Regions from separate parts of the Kocuria sp. CNJ-770 genome, predicted to be linked through region 2. Evidence: predicted binding sites of a transcription regulator. Region 2 holds the regulator's gene; the other holds the start of a gene.

Region 1 (9,215 bases), on a different contig from region 2:
GGGGAGCACAGTGTGCACGGGACGCACCCGGCGTCGTCGTCGGCCCCGGGCCGGAAGGTGAAGCTGGCCGGCACCGCCCAGCGGGTGGTCGCGGGCGCCTGGTACTTCAGCACCGTGCTGGTGGTCGAGCAGTCCGAGCCCATCCGCTCGGTGCTCACCGACGTCTACGCCGCCCTGGACCTGGAGTGGGACCCCGCGACCGCGGGGGCCGTGGACGACCTGCGCCCGGGCACCACCGTGGCCGACGTCGAGCGCGGGATCCGCAAGGTGTACGGCATGTACTCCGAGTACCTGGGGTACGGGCCGCTCACCGACTGAGCCCCGGCCGCGGGCCGGGCAGACCGAGGAGGCAGCAGATGTGCGGACGCTACGTCATCGCCCGGGCCGTGGGCGACCTCGTGGCCGAGACCGGGGCCGTCCCGGACGAGAGCCTCGGCGAGGCCGACTCCGAGCAACTGCGGGCCAACTGGAACACCGCCCCGACCACCGACGTGCCGATCGTCCTGGAGCGCCTGGCGGGCGGGGACGGCCGGGACGACGGCGGGGAGCTGGTGCGCGAGCTGCACGTGGCCCGCTGGGGACTGGTCCCGGGCTGGACCAAGGACCCCGCGGTCGGGTCGAAGATGTTCAACGCCCGGTCGGAGACCGTCCTGGAGAAGCCGTCCTTCCGCAAGGCGGTCCGCGCCCGCCGGTGCGCGGTCCCCGCCAACGGCTACTACGAGTGGAAGCGCGAGCCGGGCCCCGGCAAGGGCGGGCGCAAGCAACCCTACTACGTCCACCCGGCCGACCCGGAGGAGACCATCTGGTTCGCCGGGGTCTACGAGTGGTGGCGGGTGCCCGAGGGCGCGGAGCTGCACTCGGCGGCCCTGCAGCCCGGCCGGGACGGCGGGGGCAGCACGTGGCTGCTGTCCTGCTCGATCCTCACCACCGACTCCCCGGAGCCCTCCGCCGAGCACCCCGTGCTGGGCGAGCTGCACGAGCTGCACGACCGGATGCCGATCCCGCTGGCCCCCGAGCACGTCGACGACTGGCTGCGCCCGGGGGAGGACGACGCCCCGCAGCTGGTGGACCTGGTCCGGGCCGAGGCGCACCGGACGGCCGCCCGGTGGGTGCTGGACCCGGTGGACCCGGCCGTCGGCAACGTGCGCAACAACTCCCCGGAGCTCGTCCTCCCGCAGCGGAGCCTGTTCTGAGCGCCGGGGAGGCCCTCCGCCGGATCCGCGACTTCGTGCGGACCCACGGCGGCGGGGTCGTGGCGACCAACAGCGGCACCGGCTGCCCCGAGTCCGCGTGGATCAACCTCACGGCCCACGAGGACGGGCGGCTGGTCTTCGGCACGAACGAGCGCAGCCGCAAGTACGCGAACCTGCGGGCCGACCCCCGGGTCTCCCTCGTGGTGGTCTCGGGGGACGGCCAGGAGTTCCAGCTCGAGGGGCGCGCCGCGGTGCTCGAGGGCCCCGCGGCGCAGGACGCCGGCGAGCTGCTGGAGTCCCGTCACCCGGGAGCCACGGGCAAGGACAGCACCCGGCTCGTGGCCGTGCGCCTGCACTGGGCCCGTTTCGTGGACGTCGCGGCCGACCCCCCGGTCCGGGAGGACCTCACCCTGTGAGCCCGGCCCCGCCACGGCTCAGACGTAGTCCGTCTCGTAGTCCGTCTCGGGGACCCAGCGGTTGAAGTCGAGCGTCAGGTACAGCGCGAGCGCCGCCGCGTTGTCCTCCGCGATGCGCAGGCTCACCTGGTCGTAGCCGTTGTCGTAGAGGGTGCTCATGGCGCAGCGCACCAGCTGCTCGGCCAGGCCCTGCCGGCGGCGGGAGGCCGCCGTGAACAGCTCGAAGATGTAGGGGGTGTCGGGCAGGTCGTCGCCGACGCGCCGGGCCAGGACCAGGGCCGCGGCCACGACGGTCCCGTCGTCGTCCACCACCACCGGCGAGGCCTCGGGCAGGAAGGGCCCGTACTCGCCGTCGAAGACGCCCCGGATCACCGTGCGCGCCTCCTCGAGGCTGGAGACGCCGCCCTGCTCGTAGGAGGAGTAGTAGAGCTGGGCGAGGCTCTCGGCGTCCTCCGGGGTGGCCGGACGCAGGGACACGGCAGGAGTCCTGGTGTTCTCCGCCGTGTGGGCGATCAGCGTGATGGTTCCGGTCATGGAGGCCTCCGTGATGTCGGCGCCGGGTGATCCGGCGTGGGTCGGGCGAGGGGACAGGGGACGACCCGGGGGGTCTCGCGGGGCAAGCCCTCCGTGCTTTCAGCGTATCCATTTCGCTGGTCTTGTCCATGCTTCCCCGGTGGCTCCCCCGGTGCTCCCTCGGTGCTGCCCCGGCGCTCCCCGGGCGCGGAGCAGGGCGGCGGCCAGCCCGTGCGGACGCGGCCGCCGATGGGGAACACGTGTTCCGCCGGGACCATGCCGAGGGTTAGCCTGTCGTACAGGTGTTCTAGCTTCCAGGGGACAGGGCGCGCCGCGCGGCGGGCGCCGGGACCGAGGAGGGGAGGGGCCGTCGTGGGCTTTCTGACGGAGGGCGTCGAGGTGGACTGCGACGCCGGCGGCGTGCCGGTGACCGTGCGCTGGCGCGGACGGGGCTACCGGGTGGCGCAGGACCCCGTGCGCTGGTACGAGCGCCGGGCGTGGTGGGCCGAGGACGCCCGGCTGCCCAAGGACCGCGGGATCGGGGCGGTGGACCAGCAGATGTGGCGGGTCCAGGTCCAGCTCACCGTCCGCTCGGAGCTGCTGACCCTCGAGCTCGTCCACACCCTCGACACCGGTCGCTGGCGGCTGCTGGCGGCCACCAGCGCCTCGGGGGCCCAGGTGGTGCGCTGTGCCTAGGGGCGCCGGCCACCGCGCCCCGGGCGCATAGGATCGGAGGGCAGGGCCCGCCCGCCGCGCGCGGGGGAGCCCGGAGGCGCAGCATCCGCGGCACAGAAAGGCGGCACCCGTGAGACTCGGCACCGTGCGACGGAACGGCACCACCCAGGCCTTCCGCCAGGAGGCGGGGGAGACCGTCTACCTGCCCGTCCCGACGTCGGGGCCCTCCTCGCCGGGGGCGACCTGCGGCCGGCCGGGGAGCCGGGTCCCGCGCCCGCCCCGGAGGAGCTGGCGACGCCCGTGCTGCGCCCCGGCAAGATCCTGTGCGCGGGGCTCAACTACTACGACCACGCGGAGGAGGTGGGCCAGGAGATCCCGGAGCACCCCACGATCTTCGCGAAGTACGCCACCGCGCTCATCGGCCCCACCGACCCCATCGCCATGCCGGAGGAGTCCGAGAAGATCGACTGGGAGGCCGAGCTGACCGCGGTGATCGGCTCGCCCCTGCGCCACGCCACGCCGGAGCAGGCCCGCGCCGCCATCGCCGGGTACACGATCATGAACGACATCTCCGTGCGGGACTGGCAGGGCCGGACCTCCGAGTGGTTCCAGGGCAAGAACTTCGACCGCACCACCCCGGTGGGGCCCGTGGTCGTGACCCCGGACGAGGTCGACCCCGAGGAGGGGCTGGCCGTGCGCTGCAGCGTCGACGGCGTGCTCCACCAGGACTCCCGCACCGACCGGATGATCTTCTCCGCCGTGGCGCTGGTCGAGTACCTCAGCCGGTTCCTGACCCTCGAGCCCGGGGACCTCGTGGCCTGCGGCACCCCCGCCGGAGTGGGCCTGGCCAAGAAGCCCCGCCGGATCTGGCTGCGCGACGGCCAGGAGGTCGTCACCGAGATCGAGGGCATCGGGCAGCTGCGCAACGTCTGCACCCCCGCCGAGGAGCTCCTGGTCCGGACCTCCTGACCCGGGCCTCCCGACCCGGCCCGGCCGACCGGGCCGGCCGACGGCACCCATCCCGACCCGACCCCGACCGGAGGGCCCCATGGCGACCATCGGCTTCCACGCCTCCCACGAGCAGATCCCGCCCGAGCAGCTGCTGCGCGACGTCCGGCACGCCGAGCAGGCCGGCTTCGGCGCCGCCATGTGCTCCGACCACCTGGAGCCGTGGTCCCCGCGCCAGGGACACTCCGGCTTCGCCCTGTCCTGGCTGGGTGCGGCGCTGGCCACCACGGCCCTGCCGTTCGGGTTCGTGCACGCCCCGGGCCGGCGCTACCACCCCGTGGTCACCGCCCAGGCCACGGCCACGCTCGCCCGCATGTTCCCCGGCCGGCTCTGGGCCGCCCTGGGCAGCGGGCAGCGGCTCAACGAGCGCCCGGTCAGCCCCGAGTGGCCAGGAAAGGAGCAGCGCCAGCAGTTCCTCGAGGCGAGCTTCGACGTCGTCCGCCGTCTGCACGCCGGGGAGGAGGTCAGCCGCCGCGCACCGCTGCACGCCGACCGCGCCCGGGTCTGGGACCCCCCGGAGGTCGCGCCGCCGCTGCTGGTGGCCGCCCTCACCCCGGCCACCGTCCGCCGCTTCGCCCCCGTGGCCGACGGGTTCATCACCGTCAACCAGCCCCTCGAGGACCTGCGGCGGATGCTCGGGACCTGGCGCGAGGCCGGCGGCACCGGGCGGGCCGCGCTGCAGGTGCACCTGAGCTGGGCGCCCTCCCCGGAGCAGGCCCGGGCCATCGCCTTCGAGCAGTGGCGCACCAACGTCTTCGACCCCGTCACCATGGCCGAGCTCGCCTCCCCGCAGGACTACCAGCGCAAGGCGGTCCAGCAGGACGTCGGGGACGAGCAGATCGCCGGGGCGGTCAACGTCTCCGCCGACCTCGGCCGGCACGCGCAGTGGCTGCACGAGTACGCCGAGCTCGGCTTCGACGAGATCCACCTGCACCACGTGGGGCAGGAGCAGGCGGCCTTCCTCGACGCCTTCGGGGACGCCGTGCTGCCCCAGTTCGCCGCGGCGTGACCCGCCCCGGCGTTTGCAATTGACTTAAGTTCGAACACATATTCGAATACCGGTGTGAGCTTTCCGCACCTGCACGTCGCCACCGCCTTCAGCGCCCACTACGGGGTGAGCCGGCCCTCCGCCCTCGTCGCCGCGGCCGCCGCGGACGGCGCGGAGGTGCTCGCCTGCACCGACCGGGACGGCCTCTACGGCGCGGTCAAGCACCTGGACGCGTGCCGGGAGCACGGCATCGACCCCGTCCTGGGCGCCGACCTCGCCCTGTACGGCCCCGGACGCGAGCGCGTCCTCGGCCGCGTGCTGGTCCTCGCCGCCGGCGGGACCGCCGGCGCCGGCTACGCCGCCCTGTGCCGGCTCGTCTCCGCCGCCCACGCCGGCGGCGTCCCGGCCGGGTGGACCCGGACCAGATCGCCGCCCACGCCGTCCGCCCCGGCGCACCGGCCCCTGCTGACCGTGCTGCTCGGGCCGGCCTCCGACGTCGGTCAGGCGCTCGCCGCCCGCCGCTACCGCGCCGGCCGCGCCGCCCTGGCCCGCTGGCGGGCCCGGCTGCCGGCGGAGGCGCTCGCCGTGGAGGTGGTCACCCACCTGGCCGCCCCCGGCACCGCGTGCAGCACCTCCCACGCGGCCCGGCTGCTGCGCGCCGCCGCCGAGGCGGGGCTGACCCCCGTGCTGACCAACGCGGTGCGCTACGCCACCCCCGCCGAGGCGGCGACCGCCGACGTCCTCGACGCCGCCCGCGCCCTCACCCCGCTCGAGGCCCTCGGCCGGGCCGGTCCGACCGGCAGCGGGGCCGCCGACCGGAGGGCGCCCCCGGCGGAGCCGCTGCAGCCCAACGGCCAGGGCTGGCTCAAGTCCACCCGGCAGATGCGCTCGCTGGCCGCGGAGATCGCCCGGGCCGCCGACCTCGGGACCGCGGGCGCCACGGCCCTGCTGGCGGGCACCCAGCGGATCGCCGACCGCAGCCGCCTGGACCCGGTGGCCGACTGCGGGTGGGGCCGCCCGGTGGTGCCCGAGGCCTCCGTGCTGGGCCTGCGGCGCCCGGCGCCCGCGGAGCTGCGGGCCCGCTGCGAGGACGGTCTGGCGCGGCGCTACCCGGGCCGCCGGGCGAGCCCGGCGGTGCGGTCCCGGCTGGACCGGGAGCTGGGGGTGATCGGGGAGCTGGGCTTCGCCTCCTACTTCCTCACCGTGGCCGAGGTCTCGGCGATGATCGGGGCGATGGGCGTCCGGCACGCCGCCCGCGGCTCCGGGGTCTCCTCGCTCGTCAACTACCTGCTCGACGTCTCCCAGGTGGACCCCCTGGAGCACGACCTGCTCTTCGAGCGCTTCCTCTCGCCCCACCGCTCGACCCTGCCGGACATCGACATCGACGTCGAGTCCGCCCAGCGCCACCGCGTCTACCGGGAGATCTTCGACCGCTTCGGCGCGGAGCGGGTGAGCCTCATGAGCATGCAGAACGCCTACCGGGCCCGCGGCGCCGTCCGGGACGCGGGGCTGGCGCTCGGGCTGGACCCCGAGACCGTGGACACGGTGGCCAAGCAGCTGTGGCACCTGCCGGCCTCGACCCTGCGCGAGACCCTCGCCCGCCAGCCGGAGCTGCGGGAGTTCGCCGAGCAGGTGTCCCGGGAGAAGCAGCTGGACCTGCTCGTTGACCTCACCGAGCGCCTGGACCGCCTGCCCCGGCACATCTCCATGCACCCGTGCGGGGTGATCCTGGGGGACCGCTCCCTCCTGGACCGCACCCCGGTGCAGACCGGCGGGGCCGGGATGCCGATGAGCCAGTTCGACAAGCACGACATGGACCCCATGGGCATGCTCAAGCTCGACGTCCTCGGCGTGCGGATGCAGTCCGCCCTCGCCCACGCCGTCGAGGAGGTGGCCCGCATCCACCCGGGACGGCCCCGCCTGGACCTGGAGTCCGTCCCCGTCGACGACGAGGCCACGTTCGAGCTCATCCGCTCGACCCACACCCTGGGCTGCTTCCAGATCGAGTCCCCGGGCCAGCGCGAGCTCATCGGCAAGATGGCGCCGACGAGCTTCGGCGACCTCATCGTGGACATCTCCCTCTTCCGTCCCGGCCCCATGCACTCGGACATGGTCCGGCCCTATCTGGAGCACCGCCACGGCTGGTCCCGGCCCGCCTCCGTCCATCCGCGCCTCGACCCGATCCTCGCGGAGACCCACGGGGTGACCGTCTTCCACGAGCAGGTCCTGCGCATCCTCCACGCCTTCACCGGCTGCGGTCTCGCCCGGGCCGACGAGCTGCGCCGCCGGCTCGGCTCCGACCGGCAGCTCGAGGTGGAGACGTACTTCCGGGAGCGGGCCCGGGAGCGGAAGTACCCGCTGGACGTCGTGGACCGGGTGTGGGGGATTCTGGCGGCCTTCGGCTCGTTCGGCTTCTGCAAGGCCCACGGGGCGGCCTTCGCGGTGCCCACCTACCAGTCCGCGTGGCTGAAGGCCCACCACCCGGAGGCCTTCCTGGCCGGGCTCTGGGAGCACGACCCCGGGATGTACCCCAAGCGCCTGCTCGTGGGGGAGGCGCGGCGGATGGGCATCCCGGTCCTGCCGGTGGACGTCAACCGCTCCGACGAGCACTACCGGGTGGAGCGGCTGACGGAGGACCCCGGGCGCCTGGGGGTGCGCCTGGCCCTGACGGGCATCCACGGGGTCTCGCAGGCCGAGGTGCGCCGGATCGTGGCCGGGCAGCCCTACGCCTCCCTCGCGGACCTGCGGCAGCGGGCCCGCCCCGCTCGGCGCACCCTCGAGCGCCTCGCCGCCGTCGGCGCCTTCGACGGCCTGCTGCGCCGCTCCGGGGGGACCGCCTCCCGCGCCGACCTGGTGCACGCCCTGCGCGTCCGGGCGGACAGCGCCGCCCGCCCCGGCGACCCCGGGGAGCCGGGAGGTCCAGGGGCAGCTGGCCCTGGACCTGGGGGACCTGGAGCTGCGGGGCCTGCCCGCGGAGCGGCCCGAGCCCACCGTCGAGGAGAAGGTGCGCACCGAGCTGGACCTGCTCGCCGTCGACGTCTCGGCGCACCTCCTGGACAGCTGGGCGCCCCTGCTGCGGGAGCTGGGGGTCGTGCCCGCAGAGCGGCTGCTGGAGCTACGCAACCGCTCCGAGGTGCTCGTGGCGGGGGTGCGGGTCTCGACCATGACCCCGCCCATGCGCAGCGGCCGGCGGGTGGTCTTCGTCAGTCTCGACGACGGCACGGGCGCGGTGGACTGCGCCTTCTTCCCCGACGCCCAGGAGCGCTCGGGGCAGCACCTGTTCGGCACGCGGCTGCTGCTGGTGCGCGGGCGCATCCGGCGCACCGGCCCCCGCGGGATCAGTCTCAGCGCGGAGCAGGCCTGGGACCTCGCCGACCCGGCGACCCCGGCGGCCGTCCGCGCCCGGTCGCCCATCGGTCCGCGCCCCCGCCCGGTGAGCGGACCGGTGGGCGGACCGGGGCCGGGGCATCATGCGCCGGAGACCGGCGCGGATCCAGCAGTTTCACTCTCGGAGAATCCATTGGCCAGCGGGCTGATAGCCAGTATGGTTACTAATAACAGCGGATGAGCTGCACCCCGCCCCCCGGCGGGGTTCGTCCGCGGCGGGCCCCTTCCGGGCGCCCGTTCTCCAGCTGATGAAGAGAAGGAGTTCTCATGGCTACGTACGACGTCAACGCACTGCTCTCGGCCACCGCCTACGACTCGGACGGCGACAAGATCGGCAAGGTCGAGCAGGTCTTTCTGGACGACAACACCGAGGAGGTCACCTTCGTGACCGTCAACACCGGTCTGTTCGGCACCAAGGAGAGCTTCGTCCCGGTCGAGGGCGCCCGGCAGGACGGCGACCGCCTCGTGCTCCCCTACGCCAAGGGTGTGGTCAAGGACGCCCCGAACGTGGACGCGGACCAGCACCTCTCCCCGGCCGAGGAGGAGGAGATCTACCGCTACTACAAGATGAACTACTCCGGCACCGGCGGCGACCGCGACACCCGGACGGACTACGCCACGACCGACTACACCGGCACCGGCACCACCGGCCGTGACGCCGGCGACACGCTCGACACCGACCGCAACGCCGTGCCCGGCGGGGGCACCGCCGGCTACGCCGAGGTCGACCGCGACGCCACCGACCGCAACAGCACCGCCGGGATCGCCGACGTGGACCGCAGCGTCACCGACCGTGACCTCACGGACCGTGATCGTGACCTGACCGACCGTGATCGTGACCTGACCGACCGTGACGACACCGGTGTGGTCCGCCACGAGGAGCAGCTGCACGTCGGCAAGGAGCAGCAGGAGACCGGCCGCGCCCGCCTGCGCAAGTACGTGGTGACCGAGCACGAGACCGTCGACGTCCCCGTCGAGCGCGAGGAGGTCCGGGTCGAGCGCACTCCGCTCAGCGGCACCGAGGCCACCACCGGC
Region 2 (9,215 bases):
GATCAGGCGCAGGCCGTCGACGGAGCGCAGACCGTCCATGACCGCGGCGAACGCGCCGACGCCGGGCACCACGAGCCCGTCCGCGTCCAGGACGGCCTCGGGGTCGGCGCTGAGCACCACGTCGGCCCCGGCGGCCTCGAGGGCGCGCACGGCCGAGCGGACGTTGCCCGCGCCGTAGTCGAGGACCGTGACGGTGGGCCGGGCGGGGCGCTCCGGCCGGGTGGACTCCTCCGGCATGCGATCTCCTTCCGCGCTCACAGGGCGCCCTTGGTCGACGGGACGCCGCTGACCCGGGGGTCGGGCTCCACGGCCTGGCGCAGGGCGCGCGCGAGGGCCTTGAACTGGGCCTCGGCGATGTGGTGCGGGTCCCGGCCGGCCAGCAGCGTGATGTGCAGGCAGATCCCGGCGTGGTGGGCGAGGGACTCGAAGACGTGCTGGACCATCGAGCCGGTGAAGTGCCCGCCGATGAGGTGGTACTGCTGGCCCTCGGGCTCCCCGGTGTGCACCGCGTAGGGGCGGCCGGAGATGTCCACCACGGCGTTGGCCAGGGCCTCGTCCAGCGGGACGGTGGCCTCGCCGAAGCGGCGGATGCCGGCCTTGTCTCCCAGGGCCTGCCGCAGGGCGTCCCCGAGGACGATGGCCGTGTCCTCGACCGTGTGGTGGACGTCGATGTGGGTGTCGCCGGTGGCCCGGATCCGCATGTCGATGAGGGAGTGCTTCGACAGGGCGGTGAGCATGTGGTCGTAGAACGGCACCGAGGTGTCGATGTCGTTCGCGCCCGTGCCGTCGAGGTCGATCTCGACGGACACGGAGGACTCGCTCGTGCGCCGCTCCAGGGAGGCGCGGCGGGGGGCACGGGTGCCGGTGGGGCTCTGGTCGGTCATGCGGGTGGAACTCCTCGCGGGCGCGGCGCGGCCGTCGACGGGCCGCGGGGTGGCCCGGGCCGCCCCGGGCGGGCGGCGCGTCGGGCCCGGTGGTTGTCTGCCTCCATGCTATCCGGGACGGAGGGCCCCGGCTCGCGGGGCCTCAGCCGGCGGAGACGATCCGCTCCATGCTGGTCAGGAAGGCGGTGGTCTCCTCCTCCGTGCCGGCGGTGACCCGCAGGTGGCCGGGGATCCCGACGTCGCGCACCAGCACCCCGTCCTCGAGCAGCGCCTGCCACATGGCCCGGGAGTCCGGCATCCCGCCGAAGAACACGAAGTTGGAGTCCGACGCCGCCGGTGCGAGCCCGAGCCGACGCAGCTCCTCGACGATGCGGTCCCGCTGGCGCTTGATGTCCTCGACGTTGGCCAGCAGCGCCGCCGAGTGGCGCAGGGCGGCCAGGGCGGTCGCCTGGGTGACGGCCGAGAGGTGGTAGGGCAGGCGCACGAGCCGGATCGCGTCGGCGACCTCGGGAGCCGCGGCGAAGTAGCCCAGCCGGGCACCGGCGAGCGCGAAGGCCTTGCTCATGGTGCGGCTGACGATCAGGCGGGGCCGGCCCGCCAGCAGGGACAGCGCGGTGCCCGTGCCCCGGTGGGAGAACTCCGCGTAGGCCTCGTCCACGACCACGACGGCCCGGTTGGGCTCACCGGCCTCGTACACGGCCGTGACGACGTCCTCGTCCAGGGCCGTGCCCGTCGGGTTGTTGGGCGAGCAGAGGAAGACGACGTCGGGGCGGTGCCGGCGGACCTGCTCGGCCGCCGACTCCGCGGTGAGCCCGAAGTCCGCGGACCGTTCCCCCGCCACGAAACCGGTGTGCGTGCCCGCGGCCAGCAGGGGGTACATGGAGTAGGTCGGGACGAAGGTGAGCAGGGAGCGCCCGGGGCCGCCGAAGGCCTGCAGGACCTGCTGCAGGATCTCGTTGGAGCCGTTGGCCGCCCAGAGGTTCTCGGCCTCCAGCCCGTGGCCCAGGTATCCGGCGAGCTCCTCGCGCAGGGCCGTGAACTCCCGGTCCGGGTACCGGTTGAGGGTCCGGGCCGCCGCGGTGACCTCCTCCACGATCGCGGCGTGCACGTCCGCCGGGACCGGGTGGGTGTTCTCGTTGGTGTTGAGCGCCACGGCGACGTCCAGCTGCGGGGCGCCGTAGGGGGCCTTGCCGCGCAGGTCGTCGCGCAGCGGGAGGGCGTTGAGTCGGTCCAGGTTCTGCGTCACCCGAACAGTTTAGACCTGCCCGCGGCGCCCGCCCGCGGAGGGCTCGAGCGGGGTGGAGGGGTCAGTGGGCGGCGCCGAGCTCGATCAGCAGCACGCCGCCCATGATGAGCGCGATGCCCAGCACCATGAGCCGGCTCAGCGGCTCGCCGAAGAGCAGCCGGCCCGCGACCGCGGTGAGCGCCACGCCCGCCGCGGCCCAGATGCCGTAGGCCACGCCCAGCCCCAGACCCTGGCGGAGGGCGAGGGCGAGCAGCGTGAACGCGAGCAGGTAGCCGGCCAGCACGGCGGCGTACCAGCGCCGGCGGCCCTGCGCCGCGACCCGCAGGGACAGGGTGGCGGCGACCTCGGTGAGGATCGCCCCGGTCAGGTACAGCCAGGCCATCAGGCGCCGCCGTCCCCGGCTGCCCGGTGGGCGCCGACCTCCACGCAGAGCACCCCGGCGACCACCAGGCGATGCCGGCGAGCACCAGCGGGCTCAGGACCTCCCCGAAGACCAGGGCCGCCAGGAGGGCGGTGAGCGTCACGCCCGTGGCCGCCCAGATCCCGTAGGCCACGCCGACGGGCAGCCCGCGGCGCAGCACCGCCGCGAGGAACACGAACGCGGCGCTGTAGCCGGAGACGACGAGCAGGTACCAGCCGGGTGTTCCAGGGCGGCCTTCAGGGCCAGCGAGGCGGCCACCTCGCTGCAGATCGCGGCGCCCAGCAGCGGCCAGACGGTGTCCCTCCGGCTCCGGGGAGGCCGCGGGGCACCACGGGCGGACACGATGGACGGCGGGCTGCCGTGGTCGGGACGCGGACGGCGGGCTCCAGGGCTCATGCCCCGACCCTACCGACGCGGAGCACGGCGCCGGGACGGAGTGCCCGGCGGCAGGTCCGGCGTTCGGCCGGCCGGGACGGACGGCCCGTCAGGCGGCGGGGACCTCCAGGAGCTGGCCCGCGTGGAGGAGAGAGCTGTCGAGGTCGTTGAGCTCCACGATCTCGTCCATGACGTCCCGCGGGTCCCGCTCCGGGTCGGCCTGCACGGCCAGGTCCCACAGGCTCTGCCCGGGGTGCACCGTGGCCTGCTCCGTCCCGGCCCCCGTGACGGGCTCGCTGGTGGCCGTGGCCGTGGACGGGACGAGGAAGATCACGGCGAGCACGACCAGTGCCGCGGAGCCGGCCAGCACGGGCAGGCCCAGCAGCACCAGGCGACCCCGCCGGGTCAGGACCAGCGGAGCGCGGGAGGTCCCTGCCGACGGGCGGGCCCGGCGGGCCGCGCGGGCCGGGCCGCCGAGGGGCCGGGGGCGGCGCGCGACGACGGCGCTGAGGGTGGCACTGGCACTCATGACATGAACTCCTTGACGTTCCCGCACGGGGCGGGCGATCTCGAACACCGGTCCGACCGGCGGCCCGTCCGGGCCTGCATGCGATCGAACATACTTTCGAATACCGATGACCCATGTCTAGCACGCGTCTGCGAAGGCTGTCGACACCGGGTCGTACATATGTTTGAAGACACACGGCGTGTCGCCTAGGCTGGGAGCACGTTCGGGCCTCGGGCCGGCACGCGTTCCGACTTCCCCCGGCTCCCTGCTGGCTGAGACCCATCGAAGCACCCGGGTCCGACATCGGAACGGGGCCGGCGCGCACCGGAGGCACCACCAGCCGGACGCGAAAGGACGACGCTCCCATGGCTCAGCCCCCCACCCCCGAGGAGTCCCGCGCCCGGGCCGGGCGCACCGGCGGCCGCGCCCGCGGCCGGGGTCTCAGCGTGCGCCAGCGCACCATCCTCGAGGCCATCCAGCGCTCCATCGCCGAGCACGGATATCCGCCCTCGATGCGCGAGATCGGCGACCTCGTGGGCCTGGCCTCCCTCTCCAGCGTCACCCACCAGCTCTCCCAGCTCGAGAAGCTGGGCTACCTGCGCCGGGATCCGAAGCGCCCCCGGGCGATGGAGGTCCTCACGCCCCTGCAGCTGCGCGACGCGGCCGCCCCGGCGACCCCGGAGGCCCCGCACGAGCCGGCGGACGCGCCCCGCGGCCCCCGTGCCGGTGCACCGGGCGGCATGGCGGAGCTGTCCACCTCCGCGGACGTGACGATGGTGCCCCTGGTGGGCCACATCGCCGCCGGCGGGCCCATCACCGCCGAGCAGGACGTGGAGGACGTGCTGGCGCTGCCCCGCCAGCTGGTGGGCCACGGCGAGCTGTTCATGCTGCGGGTCAAGGGCGACTCCATGATCGACGCCGCCATCTGCGACGGCGACTGGGTCGTGGTCCGCCGGCAGAGCGCCGCCGACAACGGGGACATCGTGGCCGCCCTGCTCGACGACGAGGCCACGGTGAAGACCTTCCGCCAGCGCGACGGGCACACCTGGCTGCTGCCGCAGAACACCCGCTACGAGCCCATCCTCGGGGACCACGCCACGGTGATGGGCAAGGTCGTCTCGGTGCTGCGCAGCCTCTGAGAGCCGCTGTCCGGCACGCGCTGTCCGACAACCCGCTGTCCGGCGCCCGCAGCGGCACGGGGCCCGGCCGCTCGGCCGGGCCCCGTGCCGCGTCCTGACCGGGTCAGGCCGTCGCCAGGCGCGCCAGGGCCCCGAGCACCACCGAGCGGTCCGTGGTGGTCCACAGCGGCGGCAGCGACCCGCGCAGGAACCCCCCGTAGCGGGCCGTGGCGATGCGGGAGTCCAGGATCGCCACGACACCTCGGTCCCCACCGGCCCGGATGAGCCGGCCGGCGCCCTGGGCCAGCCGCACGGCCGCGTGCGTCGCGGAGACGGACATGAACCCGTTGCTCCCCGCCCGCTCGGCGGCCCGGCTGCGGGCCGTGGACAGCGGGTCGTCCGGACGCGGGAAGGGGATCCGGTCGATCATCACCAGCCGGCACGAGGCCCCCGGCACGTCGACGCCCTGCCACAGGCTCATCGTCCCGAACAGGCTCGTGGCGGGGTCGTCCGTGAACTCCTGGACGAGCCCGGCCAGCGAGGACTCCCCCTGGCAGAGGATCGGCAGGTCGGTGCGCCCGCGCAGGGCCTCCGCGGCCTCCTCCGCCGCCCGGCGGGAGGAGAACAGGCCCAGTGCCCCGCCGCGCGAGGCCTCGAGCAGGGCGAGCATCTCCTCCAGCTGGGCCTCGGTCAGGCGCCGGCCCGGCTTCTCCAGGTGCTTGGCGAGGTAAAGGATCCCCTGCCGCGGGTAGTCGAAGGGGCTGCCCACGTCCACGCCCTCCCAGCGCGGGGCGCCCTCGCCGCGGAGCCCGAGGGCCCCGGCGGCGGCGTCGAAGGAGGAGCCGACGGAGAGGGTGGCCGAGGTCAGCACCACGGTGCGGCCGTCGAAGAGGCCCTCCCGCAGGGTCCCGGCCACCGACAGCGGCGCCACGTGCAGGGTGGCCGGGTCGGTGTCCTCGGCGGGGACGTAGCCGCGGCCGGGCTCCCAGCCGCCCTGCCGCGAGATCCAGAGCACCTCGCGGGAGTCGGCGGCGGCGAGGATGCGCTCGGCCAGCTCCAGCACGTCGCTGACCCGTGAGCGGGCCATCTGCCGTCCGGCGTCCCCGTCCTTCTCACCCCCGGAGCCGCCCTTCGACTCGCTCATGACCGTGCGTGCGGCGTCCCGGACCTGGGCCACGGCCGCCGCCTGGGCGCCGTCGAGGCCCCGGTGCAGCAGTTCGGCGGGCGCGCCCAGCAGCGCGGCCTCCAGGTTGGCGGCACCGGCGGTGAGGGAGTCGGGGTTCGCGGCGGTGTGCTTGCGCGCGGAGGCCGCCGCCGCGCGCACCATGGCCGCGGAGAGCTGGCCGGTGACCGCCCCCGTGACCCGGTCCTGCAGCTCGTGGGCCTCGTCGATCACCACGACGTCGTGCTCGGGCAGGACCGTGATGCCCTCGAACGCGTTGATCGCGAGCAGGGCGTGGTTGGTGATCACGATGTCCGCCTCCCCGGCCCGCTGCTTGGCGAGCTCGGCGAAGCACTGCTCGACCAGGGGGCAGCTGCGGCCCAGGCACTCCTTGGCGGTCACGGAGACCTGGCGCCACGCCTTGTCGCTCACGCCCGGGAGCAGCTCGTCGCGGTCACCGGTGTCGGTGGCGCGCGCCCATTCCCGCAGGCGCTGGACCTCCTGGCCCAGCCGGCCGGGCTGCTCGGTGGTCTCCGGCTGCGCGGCGCCGGGGTGCGGGGCGGCGTCGGGCAGGGCGAAGAGCGCGCCGGGGTCGTCCTCGGACGGGTAGCCGCCCTCGAGCTTGTGCAGGCACGCGTAGTTGCTGCGGCCCTTGAGCAGGGCGACGTCGACCTCGTGCTCGAGCTCTCCCTCCAGGGCGGCCAGCAGGCGGGGGACGTCCCGGCCCACGATCTGAGACTGCAGGGCGAGGGTCGCGGTGGCCACGACCACCGGCTTGTCCGCGTGCTGGGCGTGGGCCACGAGCGGGGCCAGGTAGGCGAGGGACTTGCCGGTGCCGGTGCCGGCCTGGACCAGCAGGTGCCGGCCGCGGTCGAGGGCCTCCGCGACCTTGCCGGTCATCAGCCGCTGCCCGTCCCGGACCTGCCCGCCCATCGCCGTGACGGCGGTGTCGAGCAGGCCCAGGGCGTCCTGCGCCCCGGGCAGGGTCTCCGGCCGTGTGCCGGAGACGTCCTGCCCGGACTCGTCGACGAATGCTGCGGGCACCGGCTCAGGCGCTCTCGGCGCCGAAGCCGGGCGCGTCCTCCGGGGCGAACTCCGCGAGCTCGGCCGCCAGGTCCTCGCGGACCTTCACCAGCAGGTGCGTGCCCTCGGGCAGGTGCTCGGTGCGCAGGATCTCCGCGTCCCAGTCGTGCAGCCGGCTGACGACGTCGCCGCGCTGGTACGGGACCAGCAGGTCCAGCACCGTCTCGGGGCGCGGGATGGACTCGCTGATCCGCTCCCGCAGCGCGTCGAGGCCCTCCCCGGTGCGGGCGGAGACGACCACGACGTTGCGCTCGCGCTGCCGGATCCGCTCGACCACGAAGGGGTCCGCGGCGTCGACCTTGTTGAGCACGATGATCTCGGGGATGTTCTGCGCGTCGATGTCCGTGAACACCTGGCGCACGGCCCGGATCTGGCCCTCCGGGTCCGGGTGGGAGGCGTCCACCACGTGCAGGATGAGGTCTGCGTCGGCGACCTCCTCCAGCGTGGAGCGGAAGGCCTCCACGAGCTGGGTCGGCAGGGACCGCACGAAGCCGACCGTGTCCGAGAGCGTGTAGCCGATCCCGTCGGGGGTCTGCGCCCGGCGGACCGTGGGGTCCAGGGTCGCGAACAGCGCGTTCTCCACGAGCACCCCGCGTCGGTGAGCCGGTTGAGCAGCGAGGACTTGCCCGCATTGGTGTAGCCGGCGATCGCCACGGAGGGCACGGAGTTGCGGCGGCGGTTGAGCCGCTTGGTCTCCCGGGCCGGCTTCATGGCGGCGATCTCGCGGCGCAGCTTGGCCATCCGCGTGCGGATCCGGCGGCGGTCCAGCTCGATCTTGGTCTCACCGGGCCCGCGCGAGCCGATGCCCTCACCGGCGGCGGCGCGGCCACCGGCCTGGCGGGACAGGGACTCGCCCCAGCCGCGCAGGCGCGGGAGCAGGTACTCGAGCTGCGCGAGCTCGACCTGCGCCTTGCCCTCCTTGGACTTGGCGTGCTGGGCGAAGATGTCGAGGATCAGACCGGTGCGGTCGATGACCTTGACCTTGACGACGTCCTCCAGCCCGCGCCGCTGGGACGGGGCCAGCTCGGAGTCCACGATGACGGTGTCGGCGCCGGTGGCGGCCACGACGTCGCGCAGCTCCTTGGCCTTCCCGGAGCCCAGGAACGTGGCGGGGTCGGGCTTGAGCCGGCGCTGGACGATGCCGTCCAGCACCTCGGACCCGGCGGTCTCGGCGAGAGCGGCGAGCTCCCGCAGGGAGTTCTCCGCCTCCTCGAGGGTGCCCTCGGTCCAGAGACCGGCCAGGACCACGCGCTCGAGGCGCAGCTGGCGGTACTCGAGCTCCGTGACGTCCTCGAGCTCGGTGGACAGGCCCCCGACGCGGCGCAGCGCGCGGCGCTCGTCGAGGTCCTGCTGCTCGCCGTCGTGCTGCGAGTGCTCCTGGCCGCTGTCGGCCAGTTCGCGGGCGCGGCCGGTCAGGGGACCGCTCGCGGCGGACCCGGAGTCCTCGGGCCGGCGGTCGGCGCGCTCTCCGGCGTCGGCCTCCCGGGCCCGGGCCCGGGCCCGGGACAGGACGCGCTCGACGACGTCCTCGAGGTCCTGCCGGCTCAGGCCGTTGTCGGCCTCCACCGCGGGAGCCGCGGTGCTGTGGTCGGCAGGGGTGTTGTTCGACGGGGTCATGGTTCCTTTCGGAAAGGATGTGGTTGCTGGAATTCTAGTCGCGGGCTCCGACGGACGGGGCCTCGGCGGTGGAGCTGCGCGGAGCGGACCGAATCCGCGCGATCGGTAGCATGAACGTCTATGACACGGCGTTCCGACTCCCCCGATCCCACCGCCGGCCCGGCGGCCCCGAATCCGGGGACCGAGCACTACTTCTCGGAGGATCCCTCGGTGCCGGAGGTGCGCCGCCCGGTGACCGTGGCCCTGCGCGGGCGGGAGGTCGTCCTGCAGACCTCCAACGGCGTCTTCAGTCCGCGAGGTCTCGACAAGGGAACGTCCGTGCTGCTCCGAAATGTTCCCGATCCGGCCGGCGCGGAGCTGCTGGACGTCGGGTGCGGATGGGGCCCGATCGCCCTGAGCCTGGCGGAGGCCGCGCCCGGGGCCCGGGTCACGGCGGTGGACGTCAACGAGCGCTCGCTCGGGCTGACCCGTGACAACGCGGCTGCCCTGGGCCTGGGCAACGTCGAGGTGCTGCTGCCCGAGCAGGTGCCGGCGGACCGCCGCTTCGACACCATCTGGTCCAACCCGCCCATCCGGATCGGCAAGCAGCAGCTGCACGAGCTGCTCCTCCGCTGGCTGCCGCGGCTGAACCCCGGCGGGAGCGCGTGGCTGGTGGTGCAGAAGAACCTCGGTGCCGACTCGCTGCAGAAGTGGCTGGCGGCCGAGCTGGGCGGGTCCTTCCGGGTCTCCCGGCACGCCACCGACAAGGGGTTCCGCGTCCTGCGGGTCGACCGGGCGGCCTGAGCCGGCCGGAGCCGGTCC

Evidence for each region. Region 2 encodes LexA, which represses DNA repair genes until DNA is damaged. Its sites were predicted from a motif close to TCGAACANNTGTTCGA; they were not measured.
Region 1: the regulator LexA is predicted to act here: its motif matches at 2,417-2,432, upstream of BJF77_RS16850 (DUF6504 family protein).

The regions. Positions count from the first base shown of each region.
Region 1 covers NZ_MKJW01000140.1:1,209-10,423, forward strand. The annotation lists gene BJF77_RS16830 (lipoate--protein ligase family protein) at 1-318, shown strand, start outside; gene BJF77_RS16835 (SOS response-associated peptidase) at 357-1,193, shown strand; gene BJF77_RS16840 (pyridoxamine 5'-phosphate oxidase family protein) at 1,217-1,609, shown strand; gene BJF77_RS16845 (GNAT family N-acetyltransferase) at 1,628-2,143, opposite strand; gene BJF77_RS16850 (DUF6504 family protein) at 2,495-2,818, shown strand; gene BJF77_RS16855 (fumarylacetoacetate hydrolase family protein) at 3,098-3,766, shown strand; gene BJF77_RS16860 (TIGR03885 family FMN-dependent LLM class oxidoreductase) at 3,846-4,814, shown strand; partial or broken gene BJF77_RS16865 (DNA polymerase III subunit alpha) at 4,869-8,361, shown strand; gene BJF77_RS16870 (DUF2382 domain-containing protein) at 8,448-9,215, shown strand, end outside.
Region 2 covers NZ_MKJW01000022.1:28,413-37,627, reverse strand. The annotation lists gene hisH (imidazole glycerol phosphate synthase subunit HisH) at 1-237, opposite strand, end outside; gene hisB (imidazoleglycerol-phosphate dehydratase HisB) at 255-884, opposite strand; gene BJF77_RS01125 (histidinol-phosphate transaminase) at 1,027-2,130, opposite strand; gene BJF77_RS01120 (multidrug efflux SMR transporter) at 2,192-2,512, opposite strand; partial or broken gene BJF77_RS22440 (QacE family quaternary ammonium compound efflux SMR transporter) at 2,643-2,711, opposite strand; gene BJF77_RS01110 (LysM peptidoglycan-binding domain-containing protein) at 3,036-3,455, opposite strand; gene lexA (transcriptional repressor LexA) at 3,800-4,573, shown strand; gene BJF77_RS01100 (ATP-dependent DNA helicase) at 4,677-6,758, opposite strand; partial or broken gene hflX (GTPase HflX) at 6,763-8,414, opposite strand; gene BJF77_RS01090 (class I SAM-dependent methyltransferase) at 8,535-9,197, shown strand.